One region of the Pseudomonas lijiangensis genome, then DNA from elsewhere that is predicted to be linked to it. Evidence: riboswitches for the same ligand, from Rfam matches in the RefSeq annotation. Region 1 holds a riboswitch; each other region holds the start of a gene.
The links. Region 1 has a riboswitch for cobalamin ahead of cobW (cobalamin biosynthesis protein CobW). Riboswitches for the same ligand answer to the same signal wherever they lie in the genome.
Positions count from the first base shown of each region.

Region 2: another riboswitch for cobalamin. It lies ahead of KQP88_RS09765 (ABC transporter substrate-binding protein); the one in region 1 lies ahead of cobW (cobalamin biosynthesis protein CobW).
Region 3: another riboswitch for cobalamin. It lies ahead of cobO (cob(I)yrinic acid a,c-diamide adenosyltransferase); the one in region 1 lies ahead of cobW (cobalamin biosynthesis protein CobW).

Region 1 covers NZ_CP076668.1:2,472,852-2,482,767, forward strand. Annotated here, with positions in the region: gene KQP88_RS10785 (fatty acid cis/trans isomerase) at 270-2,402, shown strand; gene KQP88_RS10790 (acyltransferase family protein) at 2,570-3,592, shown strand; gene nfuA (Fe-S biogenesis protein NfuA) at 3,662-4,255, shown strand; gene cobM (precorrin-4 C(11)-methyltransferase) at 4,324-5,070, opposite strand; gene KQP88_RS10805 (cobalamin biosynthesis protein) at 5,085-5,546, opposite strand; gene KQP88_RS10810 (CbtA family protein) at 5,527-6,231, opposite strand; gene KQP88_RS10815 (CbtB domain-containing protein) at 6,243-6,428, opposite strand; cobalamin riboswitch at 6,524-6,738, opposite strand; cobalamin riboswitch at 6,796-6,997, shown strand; gene cobW (cobalamin biosynthesis protein CobW) at 7,106-8,218, shown strand; gene cobN (cobaltochelatase subunit CobN) at 8,222-9,916, shown strand, end outside.
Region 2 covers NZ_CP076668.1:2,229,906-2,239,821, forward strand. Annotated here, with positions in the region: gene KQP88_RS09750 (LysR family transcriptional regulator) at 1-516, shown strand, start outside; gene KQP88_RS09755 (ABC transporter ATP-binding protein) at 665-1,456, opposite strand; gene KQP88_RS09760 (FecCD family ABC transporter permease) at 1,453-2,475, opposite strand; gene KQP88_RS09765 (ABC transporter substrate-binding protein) at 2,472-3,485, opposite strand; cobalamin riboswitch at 3,619-3,820, opposite strand; gene KQP88_RS09770 (FadR/GntR family transcriptional regulator) at 3,841-4,557, opposite strand; gene KQP88_RS09775 (FadR/GntR family transcriptional regulator) at 4,668-5,393, shown strand; gene KQP88_RS09780 (oligogalacturonate-specific porin KdgM family protein) at 5,542-6,264, opposite strand; gene KQP88_RS09785 (ABC transporter ATP-binding protein) at 6,398-7,162, opposite strand; gene KQP88_RS09790 (ABC transporter ATP-binding protein) at 7,173-8,012, opposite strand; gene KQP88_RS09795 (ABC transporter permease) at 8,032-8,937, opposite strand; gene KQP88_RS09800 (ABC transporter permease) at 8,937-9,916, opposite strand, start outside.
Region 3 covers NZ_CP076668.1:4,316,787-4,326,702, reverse strand. Annotated here, with positions in the region: gene purM (phosphoribosylformylglycinamidine cyclo-ligase) at 1-219, opposite strand, end outside; gene KQP88_RS17985 (DUF2066 domain-containing protein) at 546-1,622, shown strand; gene KQP88_RS17980 (AI-2E family transporter) at 1,672-2,745, shown strand; gene hda (DnaA regulatory inactivator Hda) at 2,951-3,655, shown strand; gene KQP88_RS17970 (NAD-dependent deacylase) at 3,649-4,413, shown strand; gene KQP88_RS17965 (C40 family peptidase) at 4,489-5,166, shown strand; gene KQP88_RS17960 (C40 family peptidase) at 5,251-5,799, shown strand; gene KQP88_RS17955 (PQQ-dependent sugar dehydrogenase) at 5,874-7,193, opposite strand; cobalamin riboswitch at 7,298-7,519, shown strand; gene cobO (cob(I)yrinic acid a,c-diamide adenosyltransferase) at 7,612-8,223, shown strand; gene KQP88_RS17945 (cobyrinate a,c-diamide synthase) at 8,234-9,529, shown strand; gene bluB (5,6-dimethylbenzimidazole synthase) at 9,526-9,916, shown strand, end outside.

The sequences.
Region 1 (9,916 bases):
AGCGCTTTTGGTGTTGGTGGCGGCTTTGCATGAAAATAGCTCATGTTGAAACCCGCTATACGCTGTAGAATTGCGCGTTTTTTCCTTTCAAGGCCCCGGATATGCCGTACCGCTTGCCAAGCCTCTTGTTGCTGTTGTGGTGCTGCGCTGTCCAGGCCCAGGGAGCGCCTGCATCACCTGTACCGAATATTTCCTATGTACGGGATATCCAGCCGATCCTGACCCAGAAGTGCGTGGCCTGCCACGCCTGCAATGACGCGCCTTGCCAGTTGAACCTGGGCAGCGGCGAAGGCATGAGTCGCGGGGCCAACAAGACGCCGGTCTATCAGGGCGAGCGCAGCGCTGCGATGACGCCGACCCGGTTGTTCTACGACGCCAGCGGTACTGATGCGTGGCGGAGCAAGGATTTCTATTCGGTGCTCGATGCCCAGGGCAGCCAGGCTTCCCTGATGGCACGCATGCTGGAGTTGGGCCACAGTGCGCCATTACCGCCCAACAGCAAGATCCCCGACGATATCGTGCTGGGCCTGAACCGGGAAAACCTCTGCCCGTTGCCGGGGGAGTTCCCGGCTTATGCCAAGGCGCATCCCACCGGTGGCATGCCGCTGGCAGTGGCCGGGCTGAGCGATGCCGAGTACCAGACCCTGCAACGCTGGCTGGCTGCCGGTGCGCCGGTGGAGCAACAGCCCATCATGCCCAATGTCGCCGAAGCGGCTCAGATTGCCGAGTGGGAAGCCTTGCTCAATCGTCCGGGCTCCAGAGAAGCGCTGGTAGGCCGCTGGCTGTACGAGCACCTGTTTCTGGCACACGTCTATTTTGAAGGCGGCGATACCGGGCATTTCTTCCAGTGGGTTCGCTCGCGCACCCCGAGCGGTAAGCCTGTGGATCTGATTGCCACCCGGCGCCCCAACGACGATCCGGGCAATGACTTCTATTACCGGTTGATTCCCGTCCAGGGCGTGATCGTTCACAAGACCCATATCACCTATCCGATGAGCCCCCAGAAGCTCAAACGGGTCAAGGACCTGTTTTACGGCTCCAACTGGAGCGTGAATGCAATGCCGGGCTACGGCCCGGGGCATCGTGCCAATCCGTTTCTGACCTTCGAGGCGATTCCGGCGCAGGCGCGTTATCAGTTCATGCTCGATAACGCCGAATACTTCGTACGCACCTTCATTCGCGGGCCGGTATGCCGCGGCCAGATTGCGACCGACGTGATCCGCGACCATTTCTGGGTGCTGTTCCAGGAGCCGGGGCATGATCGTTACATCACCGATGCCCAGTATCGTGGGCAGGCTACGCCTTTGCTGGCCATGCCGGGGCAGAACGATCAGGTCGGCAGTATTCTGAGTTTGTGGCTTTCCTACCGGGACCGCCGCAACGCCTATGAAGACCTGCGTCGTGACAGCTACGCCAGCATGACGCCACCGAGCTGGTCGACGCTGTGGGCCGGCAACGATAACTCGCTGCTGACGGTGTTCCGCCATTTCGACAGCGCTTCTGTGACCAAAGGACTGATTGGCGATGTGCCGCATTCGCTGTGGTTATTCGACTATCCGCTGCTGGAGCGCACCTATTATCAACTGGCGGTGAACTTCGACGTTTACGGCAACATTTCCCATCAGGCCCAGACCCGGCTCTATTTCGACCTGATTCGCAATGGCGCAGAAATCAACTTCCTGCGCCTGATGCCGGCCGACAAGCGCGAGAAGATGCTGGGCGACCTGTATCAGGACTCCGGCAAGTTCAAGATGTGGCTGGACTACCAGCGTATTGATGACGATACGGCCAGCGGCCTGAAGCTCGATGGGCATCATCCTCGTCAGGACTTCGCACGGCAGTTGATTCAGCGCTCCGGCACGCTCAATGCTGCGCCGGACCCGATCAACCGCTGCCAGGGCGCCTATTGCTCACGGTCCGGCATCAGCCCGGTTTTTGCCCAGGCAGAGCAATCCCTCAGTCGACTGGTTTCACGGCCTGCTGCGGGCCTCAAGGTCATCGATCAGTTGCCCGAAGCGACCATGTTGCGCGTGGAGGACGCCAGCGGCAAACGCATGATGTACAGCATGCTGCGCAACCGTGCTCACAGCAACGTGGCCTTCCTGCTGGGCGAGTCGTATCGCTATCAACCGGGTCTGGACACCCTGACCATTTACCCGGGCGTGCTCAGCAGCTATCCGAACTTCATGTTCAACATCCCGGCTGGTGAAGTGCCGGTTTTCGTCGATGCCATGCAACAGGTCAAGGATCAGGCCGGGTTCGAGAAAATCGTGGAGCGCTGGGGCGTCAGGCGTACCCATCCGCTGTTCTGGACCTACTTCCATGACATCAATCGTTATATTCAGGAGACCGAGCCGCGAGAGGGCGGTGTGCTGGATATGAACCGCTACGAAAACCTCTAGAAGTCGACGCAGGCCACGTAGGTCGTGGCCTGCGGCCACTACTGTTTCCTGAACGAAACAGGATTTTCCTGATCTTTTTTGTCATCTCACTGTCCGACCCCATGCGCGTCCGGCTCACTTCGAGTGTCGGGCTTGGTTGAAAAGGCAGGTGACAAGAGGTTTTGTGGATGTTGATTTCGGTTCAGGCTTTACGGGCTTTCGCCGCGTGGGTTGTTGTGTGTCATCACTTCATGCAGATTTTTTTCGATTTCAAGGCCAGCGGTCCCGTTGGCGAATTCTTTGTTTCAAAGGGCGCAGTGGGCGTCGATATCTTCTTTGTCATCAGCGGGCTGGTGATCTACCTCTCGACCCATAACAGCGACATGCCCGCCGGGCGTTTCATCCTGCACCGTCTGATCCGTATCGTTCCTGCCTACTGGCTGTACACCGCCGCCATGGGGCTGTTGCTGCTGGTTGCGGCTCCCTGGCTGCCTCATCAGGTGATCGGCTGGCAGAACTTCCTGCTGTCGCTGTTCTTCATTCCTTCGGAAAACCCCGGCGGTTACGGCCTGTATCCCACGCTGAATGTCGGCTGGACCCTGAACTACGAGATGCTGTTCTACGTGCTGTTCTCCATGGTGTTTCTGTTCGAGCAGCGCCATCGGCCCTTGATCATCGCGGCAGCACTCTTTGCCGTGACCGAGATTCTGGCTCGCAGCGGCCTGATCAGCCGGTTCTACGGTAACGACATTGTCTACGAGTTCCTGTTGGGGATCGGTATCGGCATGCTCTATCGCCGTGGCTGGATCAAGGAAGGGTTATGGATGCCATTGGCGGGGATAGTGGCTGCCATGCTGGTGATTCATCATCTGACCAACGAGCAGCGCCTGCTGAACTGGGGGCTGCCAAGCGCACTGATCGTGTTCTGCGCCATCTCGCTTGAACCCTACCTGCGCGGCAGCCGTTTGCTCAAGACCATGGGCGATTGTTCCTATTCGGTCTATCTGCTGCATGTGCTGGTGCTTTACGGCGGCCTGCTCATGGCCCAGCGCTTTGCCTTGAACCCGTATCTGGTCTTTGCCTTCTGCGTGCCGATCATAGCCATCGGAGCATGGTGCAGTTACGAGTGGATCGAGAAGGGCTTGTATCAGCGGATGCGTCGCAGCCTGGATGCTCGTCAGGAAGGAAGAGGCGCCGCTGCGCTTTCCTGACAAAAATACTAGGACTTTGTATGCGCATCCGATTGGCGTAAACTGCCGGCAAGTCTGCGAGGAACGTTCATGACCGCTATCACTATTACCGATGCTGCCCACGATTATCTGGCCGATCTGCTGGAAAAGCAGAACACTCCAGGTATCGGCATCCGCGTGTTTATCACCCAGCCTGGCACTCAGTACGCTGAAACCTGCATTGCCTACTGCAAGCCGGGCGAAGAAAAACCTGAAGACAAGGCCATTGGCCTCAAGAGCTTCACGGCCTGGATCGATGGTTTCAGCGAAGCCTTTCTGGATGACGCCGTGGTCGATTACGCCACTGATCGCATGGGTGGCCAGTTGACCATCAAGGCACCAAACGCCAAGGTGCCGATGGTCAATGCCGACAGCCCGATCAACGAGCGCATCAACTACTACCTGCAAACCGAGATCAACCCGGGGCTCGCCAGCCACGGCGGTCAGGTGACCCTGATCGACGTGATCGAGGAAGAAGAGCGCAATATCGCCGTCCTGCAGTTCGGCGGTGGTTGCCAGGGTTGCGGTCAGGCCGATGTCACCTTGAAGGAAGGTATCGAGCGTACCTTGCTGGAGCGTATTCCTGAGCTGTCGGGTGTGCGTGATGTAACTGACCATACCCAGAAAGAAAACGCTTATTACTGAGTGGTTTTCTTCGCGAATGAATTCGCTCCCACCCCCCCCTGTGGGGGCGAATTTATTCGCGAACATCATCAAGGCCTGAACAAATGTGCATGCCCGGCGCGATACAGCGATGACTCGCCAAACGTATCGTCAGCCAGTACACGCCCGACCAGAATCAGCGCCGTACGCTTGAATCCCTTCTCCAGCACCTTGTCGTGAATGTCGGCCAGGGTGCCCAACACCCAGTCCTGATCCGGCCAGCTTGCGCGATGGACCACGGCTGTCGGGCAGTCCGCCCCGTAATGCGGTGTCAGTTCTTCCACGATTTTCTGCAGATTGTTGACCCCCAGGTGAATGGCCATGGTGGCCCGATGCTGGGCCAGGCTTGCCAGTTCTTCGCCTGCCGGCATCGACGTCTTGTCGGCGTAACGGGTCAGGATCACGCTCTGGGAAATGTCCGGCAACGTCAGTTCGGTACCCAGCAAGGCGGCGCAGGCAGCCGTGGCCGTTACACCGGGAATGATTTCAAAGGGAATGCCCAGCTCACGCAGGCGACGAATCTGTTCGCCAATCGCGCCATACAGGCTCGGGTCGCCTGAGTGCACCCTGGCTACATCCCGGCCCTGTTCATGAGCAGATTTCATCAGGGAGATGATCTGTTCCAGATGCAGCTCGGCACTGTTGACCACCTGAACGGCATGATTGCCATCCAGTACGGCCACCGGCACCAGTGAACCGGCATAAATGATGACCGGGCAGTAATGGATCAGTCGCTGCCCCTTGACGGTGATCAGGTCCGGATCGCCAGGGCCTGCGCCGATGAAAAAGACGGTCAATGAAATCTCCTGAATCAAACGGTATTAATGAGCCGCGTATTATCGACACGGCTCGCCAAGGCAAAGGTTGCCCGGGCGTTCTTCTGGCGTGCGATCACCAGTGTTGCCGGGCTTTTGCCCAATTGGCTGGCCAGTGCCAGCGCTGCGCTTTCGGCAACCCCGTGGCAGCCCGTGTGCTGGAAGGCCGTTGGCGAGCGGTGGGTCAGTTGCGGTTCGTATTCTGCCATTTGCGACGCGCTGAAGAAGATCAGCGGCACGGACAGTTGTTCGGCCAATTCCAGCAAGCCCGGTTCGTCCTGCTTGAGGTCGATGGAGGCGAGGGCAGTGATGGCGCCGATTTCCAGGCCATGGGCTTTCAGGCTGCTTTCGATGAGCTCCAGCAGGCTCGCGGCCGGGCAGCCGCGCTGGCAACCCAGGCCTGCCACAAGGGCAGGGCCGGATTGCCCGGTGCCGTGATCAGGCGTGCAGGTCGGCATTGCTGCGACGGAACAGCCAGGCGCTGATCAGGCCCAGAGCGACCCAGAACAACGCATTGGTCAGCAGCGAAGCCAGGATGAACTGCGATTCCAGCGCTTCGGGAGCCAGGCTCTCATGAGTCAATGGCTGTGGCGCGCCAATCAGATGCGGCACAACCACAATGGCCGCGCCCAGCACCTTGAGCAGCCCGTTCTGGCCGAAGGCGATCAAGGCCAGACCGGCAGCCGTGGAGGCCGCCGTTCCGATCCACCAGTACTGGCGCAGGTTCAGGTCGGCAGCCGCAGTACCCGGCAGTTCAGGCGGCAGGCCCAGTGTCGGCGCCAGGACGAAGACCGCAAAACCGGCCAGCCCCCATAATGCGCCCTGAGAGGTGCGGCCCGGTGCGCGCAGCGTGTAGAGCGCCACCAGCATCAAGGCAAAACCCACCGCGACCACCAGATTGCCGCCGGTCGTGGAGAGAATGCGCTGCCAGCCGTCTTCCGGCTCCCAGGCTTCTTCGTCGTGGCTGTGCCCTGCGGCGGAAGCATCGGCGTGGTCATGTTCATGCACGTGCTCGGCGGGTGCCTTTTCGAAGGTTTCGGCCTGAAGAATCAGGGGCGAGACCCAGAAGCTTTGCAGCAGGGTCAGCAGCAATGCCGCTAGCAGACCGCTGAAACCTGCCGTCTGAATGATTCGCTTGAACATGGCGTCAGGTCTCAATGGCAAGGGAAGGCGGCGCTGTGGCGGGTGTCGTGAGCAGCGTTGTGAACGGCGGCGATGTGCGAGAAACCGGCGAAGTACACCAGGCAGGCGCCAAGAATCGCAGCGCTGATGGCGGCTGTCAGGCGCTGGGCCTGGGTGGACGTGGTGGTGTTCGACTGGCTGCTGCTGATGGTGGACATGGCGCTTCCCTCTGGTTTCGACAGGCAGGCATGCGCACAGGAACCTGCTGACGGACGTCAGAAGGCTTCAACTGCGCCCGCCCACCGCGGGTGTGTCATTGAGTCAGTATCGGGCCGGTCTCCGGGCTCGCGAGGGGTGTCGATATTGTGCCTCGACGCCTTCAGGATCACCTTCCCATGCCGTGGCACAGTGGTTCTGATCCTCTCTCGCTTACCGTTGCGGGGGCAGCACCGGACTGACTCATGGACAAATGAGCGCACCGGTTTCCCGTTTCACCCCGTGAGGGGCACCCGTAACAAGTCGTGTAGGAGAGCATGGCGGCCCGTGAACGTCAATCTGAACGATTGACCTGCCTTCGACCTCTGCGTAGCCTTGCGCACTTGAGGTTCTCGACCTTGTGCAAAAGGTCGGGCTAAGACGGGAATGCGGTCCAAGCCGCAGCTGCCCCCGCAACTGTAAACGGTGATTTCATTGCATGGCCACTGCGCGAGCGGGAAGGCGCGATGAATGCCTGTCCTGCCGACACGCCGCCGTAAGCCAGGAGACCTGCCTCGAACCGGGCCACAGGCCCACGAATTCTCACTACAACCGGGCGGGGTGATCCGGTGGCGAATCGATCCGTGCGCAGCGCACGGTTCTCGTCCTGCTTGCCCGCCGTATTGCCAAAGGGCATCCGATGAAAACACTGGCCAAACTTCCCGTCACCATCGTTACCGGCTTCCTGGGCTCGGGCAAGACCACCCTGTTGCGGCACATGCTCGATAACGCCGAAGGGCGTCGCATCGCAGTGATCGTCAATGAGTTCGGCGAGCTGGGAATCGACGGCGAAATCCTCAAGCAGTGCACCATCGGCTGTACCGAAGAAGAAGCCAACGGTCGCGTCTATGAGCTGGCCAACGGCTGCCTGTGCTGCACGGTGCAGGAAGAGTTCTTCCCGGTGATGCGTGAACTGGTGGCGCGTCGCGCTGATCTGGACCATATCCTCATTGAAACCTCGGGCCTGGCACTGCCGAAACCTCTGGTCCAGGCGTTCCAGTGGCCGGAAATCCGCAATGCCTGCACCGTCGATGCCGTTATCACGGTGGTAGACAGCCCGGCCGTTGCAGCCGGTACTTTTGCCGCCTTCCCGGATCAGGTGGATGCCCAGCGCAAACTCGATCCGAACCTGGACCACGAATCCCCGCTGCATGAACTGTTCGCTGACCAGTTGGCCAGTGCCGATCTGGTGATTCTGAACAAGGCCGACATGATCGACGCCGAAGGTCTGGCTGCTGTACGCGCCGAAGTCGCCGAAGAGCTGCCGCCCGCGGTCAAGGTCATCGAGGCCAGCAATGGTCGTCTGCCAATCAATGTACTGCTGGGCGTGGGGGCCGAGTCGGAGCTGCATATCGACGGTCGCAAGACTCACCATGACCATCACGACGATGAGGATCATGACGACCACGATCATGATGTTTTTGATTCGATCTCTATCAAGCTGCCCCCAGCCGAAGAGGCTTTTCTCATGAACGTGCTGAACCGTATGGTGGTCCAGCACGGTATCCTGCGGGTCAAGGGTTTTGCCGCCATCCCCGGTAAACCGATGCGTCTCTTGATTCAGGGTGTAGGGACCCGTTTCGACAAGCACTTTGATCGTGCATGGAAGGCTGATGAAGAACGTGCCACCCACTTGGTATTGATCGGCCAGGAGCTGGATGCTGTAGCGTTGGAAAAACAACTCTACGATGAGCTAGAGCGTGAAGTTTATGTTGCTCTGGAAGCGAAGCTCAATGCTGCGACTGCCGGCTGATTCATGCATTTACTGAGAACCCAGCCGGGCGGTTTCGTACCCGACGACAGCATTGCCGACCTGGGGCAGACTCCGGCCGAGCTGGTGATTCTCTGCAGCGGCGATTCGAGCCTGGCCCTGCTGGCCGAAGCCGCGCAGCAACTGCCCGATGACTACCCGAGCCTGCGTCTGGCCAACCCGATGCAGGTGCAGAATCACGCCTCGGTGGACTTGTACGTCGATGAGGTGTTGCGCCACGCCAGGGTCATTCTGATTTCCCTGCATGGCGGTATTGGCTACTGGCGCTATGGCGTCGAGCGCTTGATGGAGCTGGCAGCCCGTGGCGTGCAGGTGATTCTGGTGCCGGGGGATGATCGTCCCGATCCGGAGCTGAGCGACCTGAGCACCGTGCCTGCCGAGGAGCGCGACCGACTCTGGCAGTTCCTGCGTCAGGGCGGCTTGCAGAATGCGCTGGACCTTTATCGTTGCATGGCCAGCAGCTGGCTTGAGCGCGATTACTCATGGGCTGAGCCCCAGCCACTGCCACGCACGGCCATCTATCACCCGCGCAAGGCGACGGCCACGCTGCCGGACTGGCAGGCAGACTGGACACCGGGGCATCCGGTGGTCGCGTTGCTGTTCTACCGCTCCCACTTGCAGGCAGCCAACACCGGTTTCATCGATGTGTTCTGCGAGCGCTTGCAGGCTCAAGGGCTCAATCCCTTGCCGATTGCGCTGGCGAGTCTCAAGGAGTCGGGTTGCCTGACCATGGTCGAGGACTGGCTGGATGAAGTCGAAGCCGAGCTGATCCTCAATACCACGGGCTTTGCCCAGTCCAGCCCCGAAGCGCCGCATCTGCGACCGTTTCGTCGCAATGTGCCGGTGATCCAGGCCATCTGCGCCCAGGACAACCAGCCCGCCTGGCAGGCCAGCGAGCAAGGCCTCGGGGCGCGGGATCTGGCGATGCACATTGCCTTGCCGGAACTGGACGGGCGCATCATCAGCCGGCCCATCAGTTTCAAGGACCTGGCCTGGCGCAGCGAGCGCAGCCAGTCGGACGTGGTGTGCTATCGCGCCCATCCCGAGCGCATGGACTTCGTCGCGCAACTGGCACGACGCTGGATCGAACTGGCGCGACTGCCCAATGCCAGCAAGCGGGTAGCGCTGATTCTGGCCAACTACCCGACCCGCGATGGCCGGATCGGCAACGGGGTAGGGCTCGACACGCCTGCGGCGGCGCTGAATATCCTGCGCGCCATGCAGAGCGAGGGCTATCCGCTGGCGCTGTTGCCTGAAAGCGGCACTGCGCTGATTCAGCAACTGCTGGGCGGCGTCACCAACGATCTGGAGAGCATCGACCTGCGCCCTTGCCAGCAAAGCATGGCGCTGGACGAGTACCTTGATGCCTTCGATGACTTGCCCCAGGCCAGCCGCGATGCGGTGAATGCCCGCTGGGGTGCGCCACAGAACGACCCGATGTTCCGCAGCGGGCGGATGATGATTGCCGGTATCCGCTTTGGCCTGACCTTTGTCGGCATTCAGCCTGCCCGTGGTTATCAGGTAGACCCCAGTGCGGTCTATCACGACCCCGATCTGGTGCCGCCTCACGGTTATCTCGCGTTCTACTTCTGGCTGCGCAAGGCGTATGGCGCCCATGCGGTGCTGCATGTGGGCAAGCATGGCAACCTGGAGTGGCTGCCGGGCAAGGGCGTCGGTCTT
Region 2 (9,916 bases), 240 kb from region 1:
CTGCTGGACCTCAGTGCCAATGAAGGGCTGGAAGCTGTTTTGCGAGGGGAGGCGGATTTCGGCATCAACATGATGAGCGGGCAGCATCCCGATATCGAGTTTGTGCCTCTCGTCAAAGAGCCTTTCGTGCTCGCCTGCCGACGTGACCATGAGTTGGCAAAGCGTGAGTCGGTTGCCTGGATGGAACTCAGTGAATATCGTCTGATCGGCGTTGGCCGCCTGAGCGGCAACCGGATGATTCTCGACCATGCACTGGCCGGTCTGAGCTGGCGGCCAAAGTGGTTTTATGAAGTGCAGCACTTGTCGACGTCGCTGGGCATGGTCGAGGCCGGGCTAGGCATCTCCGCCATGCCCAGCCTGGCCATGCCGGCTGAAGGGCATCCCACGCTGGTCAGCGTTCCATTGGTGGACCCGGTGGTTGACCGGACCCTGGGGCTGGTTTCCCGGCGCGGCGCTTCGCTTTCGCCCGCTGCCGAAAAATTCGTGGCCATGCTGCTGGAGCAATGGCCTCAGTAAGGAGCGCGCCGATCAGTTAAGGTCAATGAATCACTTTGTGGGAGGCAGCTTGCTGGCGACTTCAGCGTACGACGCAGAATATCAGCCAGTTTCAGGCCTTTTTCGCCAGCAAGCTGCCTCCCACGAGTTTTGTTTGGGCATTAACGGGTCAGCAAGGCCGCAGGCGCAGTATCCGTGCACCATCGAACGGATCGGTCAGCCAGTGGGCCCGTACTCCGAAAGTGGCGTGCAGGCGTTCAGGCGTCAGCACGTCCACAGGCTTGCCCAGCGCAACCATGCGACCGTTTTCCATTACCGCCACGCGGTCACAGCCCAGCGCCTGATTGAGGTCGTGCAGGGCGATGACGGTGGTGACCGGCAAGGACTTGATCAGCCCCGGAATCGACAGTTGATGCTGGATATCCAGGTGGTTGGTCGGCTCGTCCAGCAACAGGATCTGTGGGCGTTGCGCCAGTGCCCGGGCGATATGGGTGCGCTGGCGTTCGCCACCGGACAAGGTATGCCAGGCGCGTTTGATCAGGTGCAGCATGCCGACATCCTGCAAGGCCTGACGGACAATGGCGTCATCTTCGTCGCTCCAGGGTTCCAGCGCCGACAGCCAGGGCGTGCGACCCAGTTCGACGGCATCCAGTACGGTGATGGCGTCGCTGGTCTCGGCCTGTTGCTCGACCACCGCCAACTGTCGGGCGATATCCCGGCGCTTCATGCTGTTCAGTGCCTGCCCATTGAGCTGTACCTGACCGCTGGAAGGCGTCTGAATACCCGACAGCAGCTTGATCAGGGTCGACTTTCCCGAACCATTGGGGCCGACAATGCCCAGGGTTTCTCCGGGCGCAATGCTCAGGTTCACGTCCTTGAGCAGGATCTTGTCCTTGAGCCAATAACCCAGGCCCGAACAGCCGAGTGCCGGGGTGTCGACGATGGGCGAGAAGGCGTTCATCGTGTGGTTTTCCCCCGGATAAGAATCAGCGCAAAGACCGGCGCGCCGATCAGCGCGGTAATGACACCGATCGGCAACACCTGGCCCTTGATCAGGGTGCGGGACAGGATATCGGCGGCAATCAGGAACAGCGCACCGCACAAGGCGCTGAGCGGGACCAGACGGGCATGACGTACTCCGGCCACCATGCGTACGGCATGGGGAATCACCAGACCGACAAAGCCGATGGAACCGACGATGGACACCATCACTGCCGTGACCAGTGTCGCCGAGGCGATCAGCACGATTTGCACGCGCCGCACCGGAATGCCGAGGGACGCTGCCGAATCGCTGCCGAAGGTAAAGGCATCCAGCGCTCGCCGATGCCACAGGCAGACCAGCAAGCCAACCACCACCACCGGCACCGCCAGCCATACCGAATGCCAGCGCACGCCACTGAGATTGCCCAGCAGCCAGAACATGATGCCCCGTGCCTGCTCGGCGCTGGCTGACTTGGTGATGAGAAACGAAGTCAGTGCATGGAAGAGCTGTGAGCCGGCGATGCCAGCCAGAATGATGTGCGCTGCTGCGGTCGGACCATGTGAAGAGCGAGCGAGCAGGGCGACCAGGGAAAAAGCCGCCACGGCGCCCACGAAAGCCCCCGCCGACATGGAAATGGCCCCGGCACCCAGCCCCATGATTGCTACAAGCACCGCACCGGTCGAGGCGCCCGCGGAGATGCCCAGCAAATACGGATCGGCCAGCGGGTTGCGCAGCAGCGATTGCAGCACGACCCCGGAAATCGCCAGCCCTGCGCCACAGGCCGCAGCCACGATGGAGCGGGTCAGGCGATAGTTCCAGACGATGCCTTCGTCGATAGGGTCGAGCACGTACCCTGCTGCCCAGAGCTTGTTTGCCAGTACCTGGAAGACCACAGGCATGCTGATGGTGGTTTCGCCGATGGCTGCACCCGCCACGATGGCCAGCAGCAGAACGGCTGTCACCCAGAGCATGTGGCCGAGCGCAGTGGTCAGTTTCATTGGGCGGCGTTGTAGCGATTGGCGGCTTCGGCCAGTTCTTCGATACCGGTAAACAGCCGGATACTGGCCTGCATGGCATCGGCATCGATGATCACGATACGGTCATGCTTGACCGCGTCCATGTTGCGGGTCACCGGGTCGGACTTGAGGAATTCGAGTTTCCTGCGGTAGTCGTCGGCCGGAAAACGACGGCGGTCCATGCGCGCGATCACCAGAATGTCCGGATTGGCCTTGGCGATGGTTTCCCAGCCCACGGTCGGCCATTCTTCGTCGGATTCGACGATATTGCGCATGCCCAGGTTATTGAGCATGAAGTCCGGGATGCCCTTGCGGCCTGCAACGTAAGGATCAATGTTGATATCTGCGCTGGAGAACCAGAACACCGCGGACACATCCCGTTCCTTGTTCTGTTTGACGTTGGCGACCGCGTGGGCCAGGCGATTGCGCAGCTCTGCAACCAGTTGTTGCCCGCGATCCTGCACGTCGAATATCTGGGCGAGCTGTTCGATGCTCTTGTAGATGGTGTCGATGCGGAAGGGCTCAAGGCGTGTGCCATCAGCGCCTACCAGATTGTCCTTGCCTTCGCAGTCGGACGGCATGATGTAGGTCGGGATCTTCAAATCATGAAACTGCTGGCGTGTGCCGACCACGCCCTGGGCACCCACCATCCATTCAAGCTGGACGGGCACCAGTTCCGGGCGCTTGCCGATGACGGCCTCGAAACTCGGGTCGTTGTCCGCCAGGCGCTCGACCTTGTCGTTCTGTGCCTTGAAACGTGGCAGCACATCGTTGAACCACAGCGAAGTGCCCACCAGTCTGTCGCCCAGGCCCAGTTCGTAGAGCATTTCAGTGCCGGACTGGCCGATGGTCACAGCCCTGCGTGGCGCGTGCTCGAAGGTCAGCTTCAGGCCACAGTTCTCGACGGTCAGCGGGTACTGTGTGGGAGCAGCGAGGCTCGGGGTGGACAGGCTCAAACCGGCGATGAGTGCCGCAAGGCGAGGCAGTGACATGTAATGCGATCTCCGTTTCGTACGTGCAAGGCGCAATGTACAGACAGGAAACACATCCCTCGGCACTGCACAAAAGGCAGGGCAAGGCAGCCATGAACCGGCGCGCGGATGTCCTTCCCGGACACCCCGCCGGTCAGTTAACGTGCAGGTCGGCAGGTCTCCTGACTGGCATGTCATCACCTTGACTCCAGCCTTCCCGGAAAATCACCAGTGGCTGTCATGGAGCTGGCTCGATGCCTACAGTTGCGGGGGCAGTTTCGTTTGAGTCTGCACAGATGCGCAGCCCTCGAATTCCCTGTTAGTTCCTCTCGGAAACCGACGGGGCGCGATGGTAAACGATAAGCCTTCTTAGTGGCTAATCCTTTGCGCGAAAGCGCTGCAGGCAGTTGATCAGGTGCAGGCGCATCGCCGCCCTGGCCGCATCGCGATCCTGATGGGCGATGGCCGAGTAGATCTGCTCCTGTTCGCGCTGCTGGATCTGCGGGTCATCCATGAGCCGAGTCGACGGCACATTGCCGAAGCCGACCCGTGCGCGAGGCAGAATGCTGTTGCCCAGTTGCGTCATGACATCGGTAAAGAAACTGTTGGCGGTGCACTGCACGATGCAGCGATGAAACTCGAAGTCGGCCTGGGTCGTATCGGTTTCGTTCTGGTCGCAGCGATGCAGCTCGTCCAGCGCCTGTCGGATGGCTTCGAGTTGCTCCGGCGTGCGCCGTTGTGCGGCGAGGGCGGCGGATTCCGGTTCCAGGCTCAGGCGCAACTCGATGATGGCCGCGGCATCGGGAGGGCTGCCGGAGATGGCTTCCGGAATCTGGAAGTCCCGCGGGCGCGAAGCATCGACCACGAAGGTTCCGATGCCGTGACGGGTTTCTACCAGCCCCTCGGCCTGAAGACGCGACATGGCTTCGCGAACCACGGTGCGGCTGACACCGGTTTCCCGGATGATGACCTGCTCGGTGGGCAGCTTTTCACCGCTCTTGATCTCGCCTTCGCGGATCTTGCGCGAGAACTCGGCGACCAGTTGCTGGGTCAGGCTGGAGCGACGACCTGTCGGGGAAGAAGGGTGTTCCATGGGCGGGCTGATCGGGTCCGTGTCGGGTTGCTGAGTATAACCGTAGTCATGGTGTGTTTTGTGTCGTGATCGCAGCCTATACTGCGGCATTAGATCGAATTGAGGCTGCAATGTCGGACAACGTCGTTTCCTCGCAGAAAAACCATCGCCGTCTGGCTGAAACCCTGGTCGACCGTTTCGCCCAGCGCATGCGCGATGGCGTGCTGCAGCGTGGCGAGAAGCTGCCTTCCGAGATCCACATCATGGAAGCCGAAGGCGTCAGCCGAACGGTGGTGCGCGATGCCCTGTCGCGGATGCAGGCGGCAGGGTTGGTGGAAACGCGCCACGGGGTAGGGACCTTTGTGTTGGACATGCCGCCACCTGAAGGCTTTTCGGTCGGGCCGGCGACCATCGCGACCCTGTCCGACGTGCTCAATCTGCTGGAGTTTCGCATCAGCCTTGAAGTCGAAGCGGCCGGGCTGGCTGCGCAGCGTCGCAGTCCTGAAGCCTTGCTGGAACTCAAGCGGGCTTTCGATGCGCTGCTTGAAGGCCCGGAAAAGTCCGGGACTACCATCAATGCCGACTTCCAGTTTCACCTCAAGATCGCCAAGGCTTCGGGCAATGCCTACCTGATCGACATCATGAAACACCTGGGCACCAAGCTGATTCCGCGCACCCGCATGAATTCCGCCTACACCGGGCAAAGTGATCGCAGCGCCTACCTGGCCGGGATCAACGCCGAGCATCGGCAGATCTACAACGCGATTGCCGAAGGCAATGTGGATGCGGCCCGCTCGGCCATGTACCTGCACCTCAACGGCAGCCGCATCCGGTTGCGGCGTACTCATAGCGAGTAGAAAGTTTGTTCGCGATTGAATTGTCTGTTGTGGGAGCGGACTTGTCCGCGAAGACGGCTTCCCATACAGATAAATCTGTGTGGGATGTTCCGGCCCTTCGCGGATGAATCCGCTCCCACGGCTGTAGGAGCCAACTGGTGATGAAGAATCAGAGGAAGTTGTACTGAATCCCCACCCGTAACCTCAACTGACGCTTGTCATCCTCGGAATCGACCTTGATGTCGCCGACCTCGAAGAACGGCACCCATTGCTTGCTCCAGCGATACTTGAACGCCGCATTCTGTTCGTAGTCGCTGGTGCCGTTGTCGTAGCGGATGTAGTCGGCATCGAAATAGGTGAGCTGGTACTCGTAGGTCCATGGCCCCTTGGTCGAGTAGTTGATCCAGATGTCATAGCGATTGATTGACTGGTTATCCATCGCATTGTCGGGCATGGATTCGTTGATCTTGTCCCGGTCCAGCTTGATCGAGTCATAGCGGTAGCGGCCTGAAATGCTCAGCGTATCGGTGACTTTGTAGCCGACCTTGATACCGGTCTTGTAAGACGTGGACTTCTCGATGCTTTCCAGGGCCAGGGAAGGCGTCACGGTCCATTGGTCGTTGAGCTTGTGCTGATAGCTGATCGTCAGCTCATGGCCGTTGCCGACGGTATTGTCGAACGCCACATCCTGGCGGTCGCCCGCCGTCTTGTACTTCAGCTCACCTTCAAAACCCCAGCTGCTGTCCAGGCGTGTGCCGAACTTGACCCGGTCGGAGTGCATGCGGGTGCTTTCCGCGTATTGATGTCGATAGTTGATGTAGCCGCTGTCGGCATAGCTCCAGGCAGATGGCAACAGGGCGGACAGGGAGAGCAGAGCGATTGATTTTTTCATTTTTTTATTCTTGTTTGATTGAAGGTCTGGGTGTGTTGGAGCAAATCGCGGGCAGCCGAATCCCGCAGCCGTTCTGGCCTGGGGTCACGCTGTCAGCGGTGTTCGGTTTTTCAGGTCGTCAGGCGACGACCCCTCAGCCGGTGAGTCGTACGTCCATGTCGCGGCTGGCCTGGATCAATAATCGGGAATACTCGTGCTGCGCCTGGTTGTTCACCAACTGGCTGCTGTCGAGGGTTTCCAGCACCTGGCCCTGCTGCATGACTGCAACCCGGTCGCAGAGGTGCGCCACGACGCCGAGGTCGTGAGTCACCATCAGGTAGGTGAGGCCTTGTTGCTGACGCAGGTCGGCCAGCAGATTGAGGATTTCGGCCTGTACCGAGACGTCCAGCGCCGAGGTGGGTTCATCCAGCAGCAGGACGCGGGGTTCCAGGATCAATGCCCGGGCAATGGCCACACGCTGGCGCTGGCCGCCCGACAGTTGATGCGGATATCGAAAGCGGAAGCTTTCATTGAGGCCCACCCGTGACAGCACTTCGCAGACACGCCGGTCGCGCTCGCCGATGCGATGGATGCTCAGAGGCTCCTTGAGCGCCGCATCGATGGTGTGACGCGGGTGCAGCGAGGCGTAGGGGTCCTGAAAGACCATCTGCACGGTCCGGTAATGGCTGGCGTCCAAGTGACGGCTTACCGCCCGACCGGCCACGCTCAGGTTGCCGGTCCAGTGCTGGTATTGCCCGGCCAGGCAGCGCAGGACCGTGGTCTTGCCCGAACCCGATTCGCCAACCAGCCCGAACGACTGGCCTTCTGCGACTTGCAGATTAACGTCACGCAACACCTGATTCAGTCCTGGACCAGTACCAAAACTCAGGTTCAGTGAATCGACTCTGATCATTGCCATGGGATCATTCTCAGTGGGTGAGCCAAAGGGGATCGCGTTGCAGGACCGGCAGGCTGGCGCGTGGACGATCCAGGCTGGGCAGGGCGGCAAGCAGGCCCTGGGTGTACGGATGACGGGCGTGGTCCAGTTCGCTGGCCGCCAGGGATTCCACAACCCGCCCGGCGTACATCACCAGAACCCGGTCACAGAAGTGCCGAACCATATTCAGGTCATGGCTGATGAAAATCAGCCCCAGGTCGCGTTCGCTGACCAGTTCTTCCAGCACATTGAGCACCTGACGACGCACCGAGACATCCAGTGCCGAAGTGGGCTCGTCGGCGATGATCACTTGCGGATCGGTAATCACCATCATGGCGATCATGATCCGTTGCCCCATGCCGCCGGAAACCTCGTGAGGGTAGAGGTCGTAGACCCGTGCCGGGTCGCGGATATGCACCTTGGCCAGCATGTCCAGGGTGCGCTCGCGGGCTTCCCGTGCCGACACCTTGTGATGGGCCAGGTAGGCCTCGGCAATCTGCTCGCCGACCTTGATCACCGGGTTCAGCGAATATTTGGGGTCCTGCATGATCATCGACATGCGCCGACCGCGAATGCCCTGGATCTGCTTCTCGCTGCAACTGAGCAGGTCGGTATCGCCAAAGCGCAGGGTTTTGGCGGTGATGCGGGCGCTCGATGGGTGCAGGCGCAACAGGCTGCGGCCTACCGTGGATTTGCCCGAGCCGGACTCGCCGACGATGGCCAGTTTTTCCCGACCCAGATTGAACGAAACATCGCGTACCGCCGCCGTTGTCTTGCCAGCATTGGTGAATTCGACGCGCAAGTCTTCTACCGCAAGCTTTATCTGTGACATGGCTTTTACCTTGTTTTTGTTATTCGCTGCGTGGGTCCAGAACATCGCGCAGGCCATCACCCAGCAGGTTGAAAGCCAGGCTGACCAGCATGATCGTCGCGCCGGGTGCTGCCACCAGCCACCAGCTTTCCAGCATGTAACGTCGGCCGCTGGAGATCATCGCGCCCCATTCCGGCAGTGGCGCCTGAGCGCCCAGGCCCAGAAAGCCCAGTGCGGCGGCGGTGAGGATGATGCTGGCCATGTTCATGGTCAGGCGGATGATCACCGAGGACAGGCACATGGGGATGATGTGGCGACCGATGATGCGTAGCGCCGATGCGCCCTGCAGCTTGACCGCCACCACGAAGTCGGCGTTGCGCAGCGACAGGGTTTCAGCTCGCGCCAGACGTGCAATGGGTGGCCAGGCGGTCAGGGCAATCGCAATCACCGCATGTTCCAGGCCCGGGCCAAGCGCGGCGATGAACGCCAGTGCCAGAACCAGGCTCGGGAATGAGATGAAGATGTCGGTGATGCGCATGAACAGGCTGTCGACCCAGCCACCGAAATAGCCGGACACGGTGCCGATCAGCAGCCCGATCGGGCCGACGATCACGGTTACCAGCATCACGATGTACAGGGTGATGCGCGAGCCATAGACCAGACGGCTGAACACGTCGCGGCCATATTCATCGGTGCCGAACCAGTTCTCTGCGCCCGGTGTGCGCAGGGCGGCGGAGAGATCCTGGGCGAGGGGATCGTGAGTAGCGATCAACGGAGCGAACAGCGCGACCACCATCAAGGTGCCGATCACGATCAGGCCCGCCAGAGTCATCGGGTTGCGCAGGAGAAAGCGCAGCAGGCGTGAACAGCTGGCGGTGAAGGCCGCGAAGCTTGAAGCCGGTGCCTGGGTCATGGGCTTGATGCCGCTTGCAATGGACGTATTCATCAGCGGGTTCTCGGATCGAAGACTTTGTAGAGGGCGTCGCTGATCTGGTTCAGGATCACGAAGATCAGACCGATCAGCAGCACGCAGGCCATTACCGCATTCATGTCGCCCAGCAGCAGGCTGCTGGTGAGGTACTGGCCGAAGCCCGGCCAGGCAAAGACCGTTTCGATCAGCACCGCGCCCTCAAGCAGACCGCCGTAGGCCAGGGCGACGATGGTCAGCAACTGCACGCGAATGTTGCGGAAGGCATGACCCCAGACGATCCGCCGCTGTGACAGGCCCTTGACCCGTGCGGTGATGATGTATTCCTGGGAAAGTTGCTCAAGCATGAAGCTGCGGGTCATGCGGCTGATGTAGGCCACCGAGTTGAAACTCAGGATCACGGCCGGCAGCAGGATATGGCGCAGTGCGCTGCGAAAGGCTTCCCAGTCGCCGGACAGGGCCGTGTCGATCAGCAGCAGTCCGGAGCGGGTTTCGATCAGGCCGTCATAGGCCAGGCCGATACGACCGACGCCACCGGCCCAGCCCAGCCAGGCGTAGAACACCAGGAAAGCCATCATGCCCAGCCAGAAGATCGGCGTGGAGTAACCGAACAGCGTGATGACACGGGCAATGTGGTCGCCGGTGCGGCCCTGGTGGGTCGCGGCATACACGCCCAGTGGCAGGCCGATCAGCACGCCGAACAGGATTGCCAGGGTCGCCAGTTCCAGAGTGGCCGGGAACACCCGGGCGATGTCTTCGATGACTGGATGCCCGGTGAGCAGGGCCTTGCCCAGATCACCATGCAACAGGTCCTTGAGGTACAGGCCGAACTGGGTCCAGAGCGGTTTGTCCAGGCCCAGTTCCTGATAGGCCTGGGCGTAGGCGGCCGCATCGGCGTCAGGTCCGACGATGGCCAGCACCGGGTCCAGTGGCATGACCCGACCGATGAAGAAAGTGAGCAAAAGCAGTCCGAACAGGGTCGCCGCCACTGATCCGC
Region 3 (9,916 bases), 1.8 Mb from region 1:
CAGACGCAGCTTGGTGCCGACGCCGTCGGTGCCGGAAACCAGAACCGGTTGCTTGTAGCCGGCCGGGATTTCGCAGAGGGCGCCGAAACCTCCCAGGCCGCCCATGACTTCCGGACGCTTGGTGCGCTTGGCGACGCTCTTGATGCGTTCGACCAATGCTTCACCGGCGTCGATGTCTACACCGGCGTCTTTGTAGCTCAGGGAGGGTTGCTTGCTCATAAAAATCCAGGCCTTTAGGGGGGAGTCGGGGGTATCGACCGCTGCGGCGGGGCCGGTTCAGGGTTGTGCTTTCGCACAGTGCCGTTCGGGCCGCCACCATCGCCAGTCTGCGAAGGCGCGCGATTTTATCAGGCTTGCTGCCCGTGAGCCATCCTTGGGCCGACGGGCAGGGGGTTATCAGGTAAAAATAAAATCTGCGCGGGCGACGCAGGTCTTCCTTAATAAGCTGTAATTTAATGTGAATGATTGGCAACGACCTGCTGTCTGAGGCATGTTGAACACCTTCATACGGTCTTCAATACCGTTTTTCCGTTCGGGAACTGTCCATGCGTTTTTCTAGATTCCTTTTCGTCGGCTGCCTTTCCCTGTTCAGCCTGCCCGGCCTTGCCGAGACCGTGAGCAATTTGTATCAAGTCCGTGAAACCGTCAGTGGCCAGTCGCCCGATGAGCGTACTCGCGCCACTCAGGCGGCTCTGGAAACCCTGGTGGTGCGCCTGACCGGCGATGCCAAGGCGGCCCAGGGCTCGGCCCTGGCCGGGTTGCGCAAGGATCCGCAACAGATCATCAGCCAGTACGGTTATGAAGCCGGGCCGCCTGAAACCCTGCTGGTGGATTTCGATCCGGCCACCACCGACCGCTCCCTGCGTCAGGCCGGTCTTGCGATCTGGGGCAGCAATCGTCCATCGATCCTGGGCTGGTGGCTGCTGGATTCCACTGAAGGCTCCAATCTTGTGGGTGACGGACAGGCTGCTGCCGAACCGCTGCGCCGTGCCGCTCAGCACCGTGGCCTGCCTTTGCGCCTGCCACTGGCTGACCTGAGTGAGCAAGGTGTCGGTACTGCGCAGAACCTTGAAAGCAACGATGTTGCGCCTTTGAAAGAGGTTTCCGAGCGTTATGGCGCCGACGCGATTCTCGCCGTGCACGCCAAGGAAGAAGCCGGGCAGTGGCAGGGCAAATGGCGCCTGTGGCTGGGCGATCAGCGCGAGCAGGGCAGCGCCACGGGTGCCAACCCCGAAGCGCTGGCCGATTCCATTCTCCTGGCGGTGAGCCAGCGGCTGGCTCCGCGTTTTGCGGCAAAGCCCGGCGCGTCCACCGGTCTGGTCTTCCAGGTGCAGGGCATGAATCTGGAGCGTTACGCGCAATTGCTCAATCTGCTCGAGCCTTTCGGCGCCCGCCTCAAGTCGGTCGAGGCTGATCGCGTGACATTTGAAGTCACGAGCAGCCCGGAGCAGCTACGCTCGCAATTGTCCCTGGCAAAATTGCAGGAAGTGCCTGCCAGCGAAGCAGCAGCCGCTACACCGCCGCCAGCAGCGCCAGTCGATGCCGCCGCCTCACCGGCTCCTGCAGCGGATGCGCCAATGATTGTCCCGGTGTCTGCACCGCAACTGTATTTCCGCTGGTAGTCCGGCAAAGCGTGCCGGATTACGTTTTCTCTTGGGGTTGGGGTCATTGATGACTGATACAAAGCGTTGGTACTTGCCTGCCGGGATTGCCCTGCTGGCTGTGTTCATATTCATGCTGCATCCGATCCTGATGCCTTTTCTGGTAGCGCTGCTGCTGGCCTACATGGGCGATCCCCTGGTGGATCGCCTGGAAAGACTCGGCATGTCGAGAACCCTGGGCGTAGTGGCGGTATTCGGTTTGTTCACGCTGGTGCTGATGGCCTTGCTGCTGGTGCTGGTGCCGATGCTGGCCAAACAGTTGTTCCGCCTTTATGAGCTGGCGCCGCAGATTCTCGACTGGCTGCAACATACGGCCTTGCCGTGGGTGCAGGCCAAGTTCGGTCTGTCTGACGGGTTCTGGAAATTCGACAAGCTCAAGACCGCGCTTTCCGAGCATATGGGGCAGGCCGGGGATATCGTCAGCGTGGTGCTGTCCCAGGCCACGGCGTCGAGCCTTGCGCTGATCGGCTGGCTGACCAATCTGGTGCTGATCCCGGTGGTGTGTTTCTACCTGCTGCGCGACTGGGACTTGATGACCGGCAAGGTTCGCGGCCTGCTGCCGCGCCATCGTGAAGACCAGGTGGTGAAACTGGCGGGCGAATGTCATGAAGTGCTCGGCGCGTTCATTCGTGGCCAGTTGCTGGTGATGGTCGGTCTGGGCGTGATCTACGCCGCCGGTCTGATGCTGGTGGGCCTGGAGCTGGGTCTGCTGATCGGCGTGATCGCCGGGCTGGCTGCCATCGTGCCTTATATGGGGTTCGTGATCGGTATTGGTGCGGCGCTGGTGGCCGGTCTGTTCCAGTTCGGCGGTGAGTTGTATCCGCTGCTGGGCATCGTCGCCGTGTTCATGATCGGCCAGATGCTCGAAGGCATGGTGCTGACGCCGTTGCTGGTGGGCGACCGCATCGGTCTGCATCCGGTGGCGGTGATCTTCGCGATCCTGGCGGGCGGCGAACTGTTCGGTTTCACCGGCATTCTGCTGGCGCTGCCGGTGGCGGCCGTGATCATGGTCTTGTTGCGCCATCTGCATGATCTTTATAAAGGTTCTGAAGTCTACAGCGGCATGGAAGACCCTGATCTATAGGGCTTTGCAGCGTGTCTGAATTCTGTGTTCAGACGTTTTCGCCAGCAGGGCAGCCCAGGCCCTGTTGGCGAAGGTTTGCGCTGCCAAAGCGCAAGTCTTTGATTTTGCTTGGGGTATGGCGCATTGTGCCGTCGACGCCACGGGTATAAACTTTGCGCACTTTCCCAGAGGCCCCTAACGGTTCGCCTGAACCGTGCCCGTCAGCATGAAACCGATTCAGCTGCCCCTGAGTGTCCGTCTGCGTGATGACGCCACTTTCATCAATTACTATCCCGGCGCCAATGCTGCGGCTCTCGGCTATGTCGAGCGCCTGTGCGAGGCTGACGCGGGGTGGACGGAAAGCCTGATTTATCTGTGGGGCAAGGATGGGGTAGGGCGCACGCACTTGCTGCAGGCGGCTTGCCTTCGTTTCGAGCAGATGGGTGAGCCTTCTGTTTACCTGCCACTGGCCGAAGTCATCGATGAAGGCGTCGAGCTGTTCGATCACCTTGAGCAGTACGAGCTGGTCTGCCTGGATGACCTGCAAGCTGTGGTGGGCAAGCCAGAATGGGAAGAGGCGCTGTTTCATCTGTTCAATCGTTTGCGTGACAGCGGGCGTCGCCTGTTGATCGCGGCTTCTCAGTCGCCTCGCGAACTGCCGGTCAAGTTACCGGACCTCAAGTCTCGCCTGACCATGGCGCTGGTGTTCCAGATGCGTCCGCTGTCCGATGAAGACAAACTGCGCGCCCTGCAACTGCGCGCTTCCCGTCGCGGTCTGCACCTGACCGATGAAGTCGGGCATTTCATTCTTACCCGTGGCACCCGCAGCATGAACGCTTTGTTCGAGTTGCTTGAGCGTCTGGATCAGGCCTCCCTTCAGGAAAAGCGCAAGCTGACCATTCCCTTCCTCAAGGAAACCCTGGGTTGGTAGATCAGGCCTTGCTGATGCAGACGGCGGCAGCATTGCGCCATGCACAGCGGATCCTGGTGATTACCGGTGCGGGGCTTTCGGCGGATTCGGGTCTGCCTACCTATCGCGGTGTAGGCGGTCTTTATAATGGCAAGACCGATGACGGCCTGCCCATTGAGGTGGCGTTGTCCGGGCCGATGCTGCGCCGTGATCCAGAGCTGTGCTGGAAATACATTGCCGAACTGGGCAAGGCCTGCCTGGGCGGCCAGCCCAATGCCGCGCATTACGCCATTTCCCAGTTGCAGCGGATGAAGCCCGAATGCTGGGTGCTGACCCAGAACGTCGATGGCTATCATCGTGCCGCTGGCAGCCCGCCGGAACGCCTGATCGAGATCCATGGGCAAATGGCTCCACTGCTTTGCCAGTCCTGCGGCGAAAATGATCCTCATCTGAGTGAGCACCTGCTGCGACCTTTGCCGCCTCTGTGCCGGAAATGTAGTGGCGTTTTGCGACCGTCCGTCGTGCTGTTTCAGGAGATGTTGCCCGAGAAAGCTCTTGAAACACTCTATGAAGAGATGGCAAAAGGCTTTGATGCGGTGTTGAGTATCGGCACCACCGCCAGCTTCCCCTACATCCACGAACCCGTGTTGCGCACTCGTATTTGCGGGGGCTTCACGGCAGAAATCAATCCGGCGCCTACCGATCACAGCGCCGGGATGGACGTTTTTCTGCAGTGCCGGGCAGCACATGTCATGGAAAAACTCATAAGTCACATCTGATTCGATTGAATTTGCAAATCATCTTGATAGCGGGCATAGTCTCGCCTTCTTAACAGTTCAGCCACGGTCGTGCCCATGCAAGTAGTACGCTTCGCACCCCTCGTGCCACTCGCACTCGTTACTTTTTTGTTTGGTTGCTCTGCCAATTTACCGGTTTCTCAAGAGCAACAACCGCAGTACCAGAATTCGATCAGCTCGCAATCTCCGGCTCGCCGTGCAGATGCAGCCATGTTGCAGGAAGAACTCGCCACCGAAGAAGAACTGGCCGGTTTTGCTGACAACAAGCCTTACCAGTTGCCGGTTCTGGCCGATAGCATCCTGGAGCGTGGCAAATCCCTGATCGGGACTCGCTACCGTTTCGGTGGTTCTTCGACCACTTCGGGTTTCGATTGCAGCGGTTTCATCGGTTATCTGTTTCGTGAAGAGGCTGGCATGAGCCTGCCGCGTTCCACTCGCGAAATGATCAACGTGAATGCGCCTCTGGTGTCGCGCAATGACCTCAAGCCCGGTGACCTGCTGTTCTTCAGCACCCGTGGTCGCGGTCGTGTGAGCCATGCAGCCATTTACCTGGGTGACGATCAGTTCATCCATTCCAGCAGCCGCCGTAGTGGTGGTGTGCGCATCGACAGTCTCGATGACGCCTACTGGAGCAAGACGTTCATCGAGGCCAAGCGTGCTCTGGCAATGGCTCCTTCCAGCGAGCCTGTGCAGACCACTGCCATGACATCGACTACACTCAAGCGCCATAAATGATGTAGTGCGCAGACAGGCATGAGCCTGTCTGCATTTTCAGCTTCTCGGCAGTGTTGGCCGCATCCAGATCAGGTTGTTGTGGTTATGTCGATTACGTTACGTCTGGCGGTCATTTCCATCGCTGCGTTGCTGGGTGCATGTGCCAGCTCGCCACCTCCTCAGCCCCGTGTCGTTCAGCGCCCGGTGCTTTCTGCTCCCCCGCAAATTCTTTCCCAGGCTGCCGAAGACGTACTGTTTCGTGCGCTCGGGCTGGTTGGCACGCCTTATCGCTGGGGCGGCAATACACCGGATTCGGGTTTCGACTGCAGTGGTCTGATCGGCTATGTCTATCGTGACGCGGCGGGTATCTCGTTGCCGCGCTCGACCCGCGACATGATTGTGATGGGCGCGCCGAATGTCGGGCGTGAACAGCTGCAATCCGGTGATCTGGTGTTCTTCGCCACTTCCGGTGGCTCGCAGGTTTCCCATGCGGGTATTTACGTCGGCGAAGGCCGCTTCGTTCATGCACCGGCAACCGGTGGCACGGTGAAACTGGACAGCCTGGACAAGCCTTATTGGCAGAAGTCCTACCTCAACGCCAAGCGCGTCATCCAGCCTTCGAACCTCGCTCAGAACGCACAACTGCATAATTAACCCCAGCGAAGTAGGAGCGAATTTATTCGCGAAATGCCTCTTCGCGAATAAATTCGCTCCTACCGGGGTGTGGATTACTTGGCTGACGTCACCCGCCAGATCTTGTTGCCCACATCATCCGCGACCAACAATCCGCCATGCTGGTCATTGACCACCCCCACCGGGCGACCCTGGGCTTTTTCGTCTGCGCTCAGGAAGCCGGTCAGCACATCCACAGGTGCGCCATTGGGTTTGCCGCCGCTGAAGGGGATGAACACCACTTTATAGCCGCTGTGGGGCTTGCGGTTCCATGAGCCGTGCTGGCCAATGAACAGGCCTTCGTTGAAGGGGGCCGCAAGCGTCTTGCCGTCGGCGAACACCAGACCCAGAGATGCGGTGTGCGGGCCGACGGCGTAATCGGGGGATATGGCCTTGGCGACCAGTTCCGGTTTCTGCGGTTTGACCCGCTCATCCACATGCTGGCCGTAGTAGCTGTAAGGCCAGCCATAGAAACCGCCATCCTGCACAGAGGTCACGTAGTCGGGCACCAAGTCGCTGCCGATCTCGTCACGCTCGTTGACGGCAGTCCACAACTTGCCGGTATTGGGCTCCCAGTCCATGCCATTGGGGTTGCGCAGGCCCGATGCGAAAATCCGGTGCTGGCCGGTGGCAGCGTCCACTTCCCAGATCGCGGCGCGACCTTCTTCCTGATCCATGCCGTTTTCGCCAACGTTGCTGTTGGAACCGACCGTCACGTACAGCTTGCTGCCGTCCTTGCTGGCAATCACGTTCTTGGTCCAGTGGTGATTCAGCGTCCCGCCAGGCAAGTCGACGACTTTGGTGGCCTGGGCGCTGATGGAGGTCTGGCCGGTTTCATAAGGGAAACTGATCAGGCGGTCGGTATCGGCCACGTAGAGCTTGTTGCCCACCAGGGTCATGCCGAACGGCGAATTGAGGTTTTGCAGGAAGACCGTGCGGGTTTCGGCCACGCCGTCGTGGTCCTTGTCGCGCAGCAGGGTGATGCGGTTGGCGCTGGGCACACCGGCTCCGGCGCGGCCCATGACTTTTTCCATGACCCAGCCGCGCACGCCTTTGGCGTCGTCAGGTTTGGGCGGTGAATTGGTTTCCGCGACCAGCACGTCGCCATTGGGCAGCACGTACAGCCAGCGCGGGTGATCCAGCCCTTCGGCAAAGGCGGCGACCTGGGTGCCGGGTGCGGCAACCGGTTTTGCATTCTTTTCCCAACCTACGGCAGGGGCGATGTTGACGGTGGGGATCAGGGTCTTGTTCGGTTCGGGCAGTCTGGGCGAAGGGCCGGTGCCATCCGAGACTTGCAGTGTCGAAGACTCGCCGCAGGCTGTGAGGCCTCCTGCAACCAGAAGCAGCAAGGCAAGCCGGGGTCTGAGTGTGAACATGCCGATCTCCATAACGGTCAGTGGCCAGATAAAGATAGGAGGGACCTGAACTGTCGAGGTTCAATCCTCTTGTGTCGATTGACGCTCCCAGCCCAACCCTCTACCCTTCGCCGCTTGTTTCAGGTGCTTTGCAATCCTCGATTGGCAGAGTGAAACAGGGAAGCCGGTGAGGACGCACTACAACTCCGATCCCGGCGCTGCCCCCGCAACGGTAAATGAGTCAAGACTGCGCTCGATGCCACTGTGTCCCAGGACACGGGAAGGCGCGCAGATCAGGCAGATGCCTGCTCATGAGCCCGGAGACCGGCCTGATCCACTCAACAGCATCACGGCGGGCGATGCTCTGCGCAGGGCTTTGCCGTGCTGCCTGATGCTGTCCTTCCGTCTGCTTTCGCGTGCCCTCAAGCGGAGAGCTGAGATGAACGAATCCCCCGAACGTGACGAACGTCATCTGGCGCGCATGCAGCGCAAGAAGGCGGTAATGGACGAGCGCATTGCCAGCGCTCCCAACGAGTGTGGCCTGCTGCTGGTGCTGACCGGTAATGGCAAGGGCAAGAGCAGCTCGGCATTCGGCATGCTCGCCCGGGCCATGGGCCACGACATGCAGTGTGGCGTGGTGCAGTTCATCAAGGGCCGCAACAGCACCGGTGAAGAGCTGTTCTTCCGGCGTTTCCCCGAGCAGGTGCGTTACCACGTGATGGGCGAGGGGTTCACCTGGGAAACCCAGGACCGCCAGCGTGATATCGCCGCCGCCGAAGCCGCCTGGGAAGTGTCCCGTGAAATGCTCCGTGACCCCGGCATCGGTCTGGTGATCCTCGATGAGCTGAATATCGCCCTCAAGCATGGCTATCTGGATCTGGAGCAAGTACTGAGCGACTTGCAGGCCCGGCCACCGATGCAGCATGTGGTGGTGACCGGCCGTGGCGCCAAACCCGAATTGATCGACCTGTCCGATACCGTTTCCGAGATCGGCGTGGTCAAGCATGCGTTCCAGGCCGGAATCCGTGCGCAAAAAGGCATCGAGTTGTGAGTAACCCTGTATGAGAGCGCCGCGTCATTGCCCGGCAGTATTGATTGCCGCGCCCGCCTCCGGGCAGGGCAAGACCACGGTCACCGCTGCGCTGGCACGCCTGCACCGTAACCAGGGCCGCAAGGTCCGGGTGTTCAAGTGCGGGCCTGATTTTCTGGACCCGATGATTCTGGAGCGGGCCAGCGGCGCGCCGGTTTACCAGCTGGATCTGTGGATGGTGGGCGCCGATGAAAGCCGACGCCTGCTGTGGGAAGCCGCCGCCGAGGCGGACCTGATCCTGATCGAGGGCGTCATGGGGCTGTTCGACGGTACGCCATCGAGTGCCGATCTGGCCCGCCACTTCGGCGTTCCGGTGCTGGGTGTGATCGATGGCACGGCCATGGCCCAGACTTTCGGAGCGCTGGCCCTGGGGTTGGCGCGTTATCAGCCGGACCTGCCGTTCGCCGGAGTGCTGGCCAACCGGGTCGGCACCGTACGTCATGCGCAGTTGCTCGAAGGCAGCCTGACGGAAGGCCTGCGCTGGTATGGCGCGCTCTCTCGTGAAACCGGTATCGAATTGCCGAGCCGTCATCTGGGCTTGGTGCAGGCCAGTGAACTCAACGATCTGGACCTGCGCCTGGACGCTGCCGCCGATGCGCTGGCCAGCACCTGCGACGTGCTCTTGCCGCCTGCCGTGACCTTCAATGCGCCTGACCCGGTGCCTGCCGAACCTCTGCTGGCCGGTGTGCGTATCGCCATCGCCCGTGACGAGGCCTTTGCCTTTGCCTACGGGGCAAGCCTGGATCTGCTGCGGGCCATGGGTGCGGAGCTGTCGTTTTTCTCGCCGATCCGCGATAGCCACTTGCCCGAGGCTGACAGCCTGTACCTGCCGGGCGGTTATCCCGAGCTTCATCATGCAGCGCTGGCTGAAAACACGCCGATGCTGGAGGCGATTCATGCCCATCATCTGGCAGGCAAGCCGATACTGGCCGAATGCGGCGGCATGCTGTACCTGCTCGACGCCTTGACCGATGTCGAAGGGCAGCGTGCCGAGTTGGTGGGTCTGCTCAGTGGCGAGGCGGTCATGCAAAAACGTCTGGCGGCCCTGGCCCTGCAAGTGGTCGAACTGCCTGAAGGCTCGTTGCGCGGGCACACGTATCACCATTCCCTGACCAGCACCGAGTTACAGCCCATTGCCCGTGGCGTCAGCCCCAATGGCGGACGAGGCGCGGAGGCGGTGTATCGCGATGGGCGCCTGACGGCTTCCTACGTGCACTTCTATTTCCCTTCCAATCCTCAGGCGGTTGCGGCGCTGTTCACACCATGACCGATCAGGCGTTCAGTCCCCAGGAGCGGGCCGCGGTCTATCGGGCCATTGCCGAGCGCCGCGACATGCGTCACTTCAGTGGCGGCAGCGTGGCACCCGAACTGCTTGCGCGTTTGCTTGAAGCAGCGCATCAGGCGCCCAGTGTCGGCCTGATGCAGCCCTGGCGTTTCATCCGCATCAGCGACCCGGCATTGCGGGCGCACATGCAGGCCCAGGTGGAAGAAGAGCGGGTGCGTACTGCCGAAGCCCTGGGCGAGCGTGCCGATGAGTTCATGAAGCTCAAGGTCGAGGGCATCAGCGATTGCGCCGAAGTGTTGGTGGCCGCGCTGATGGACGATCGGGAAAAGCATATTTTCGGTCGTCGGACCTTGCCGGAAATGGACATGG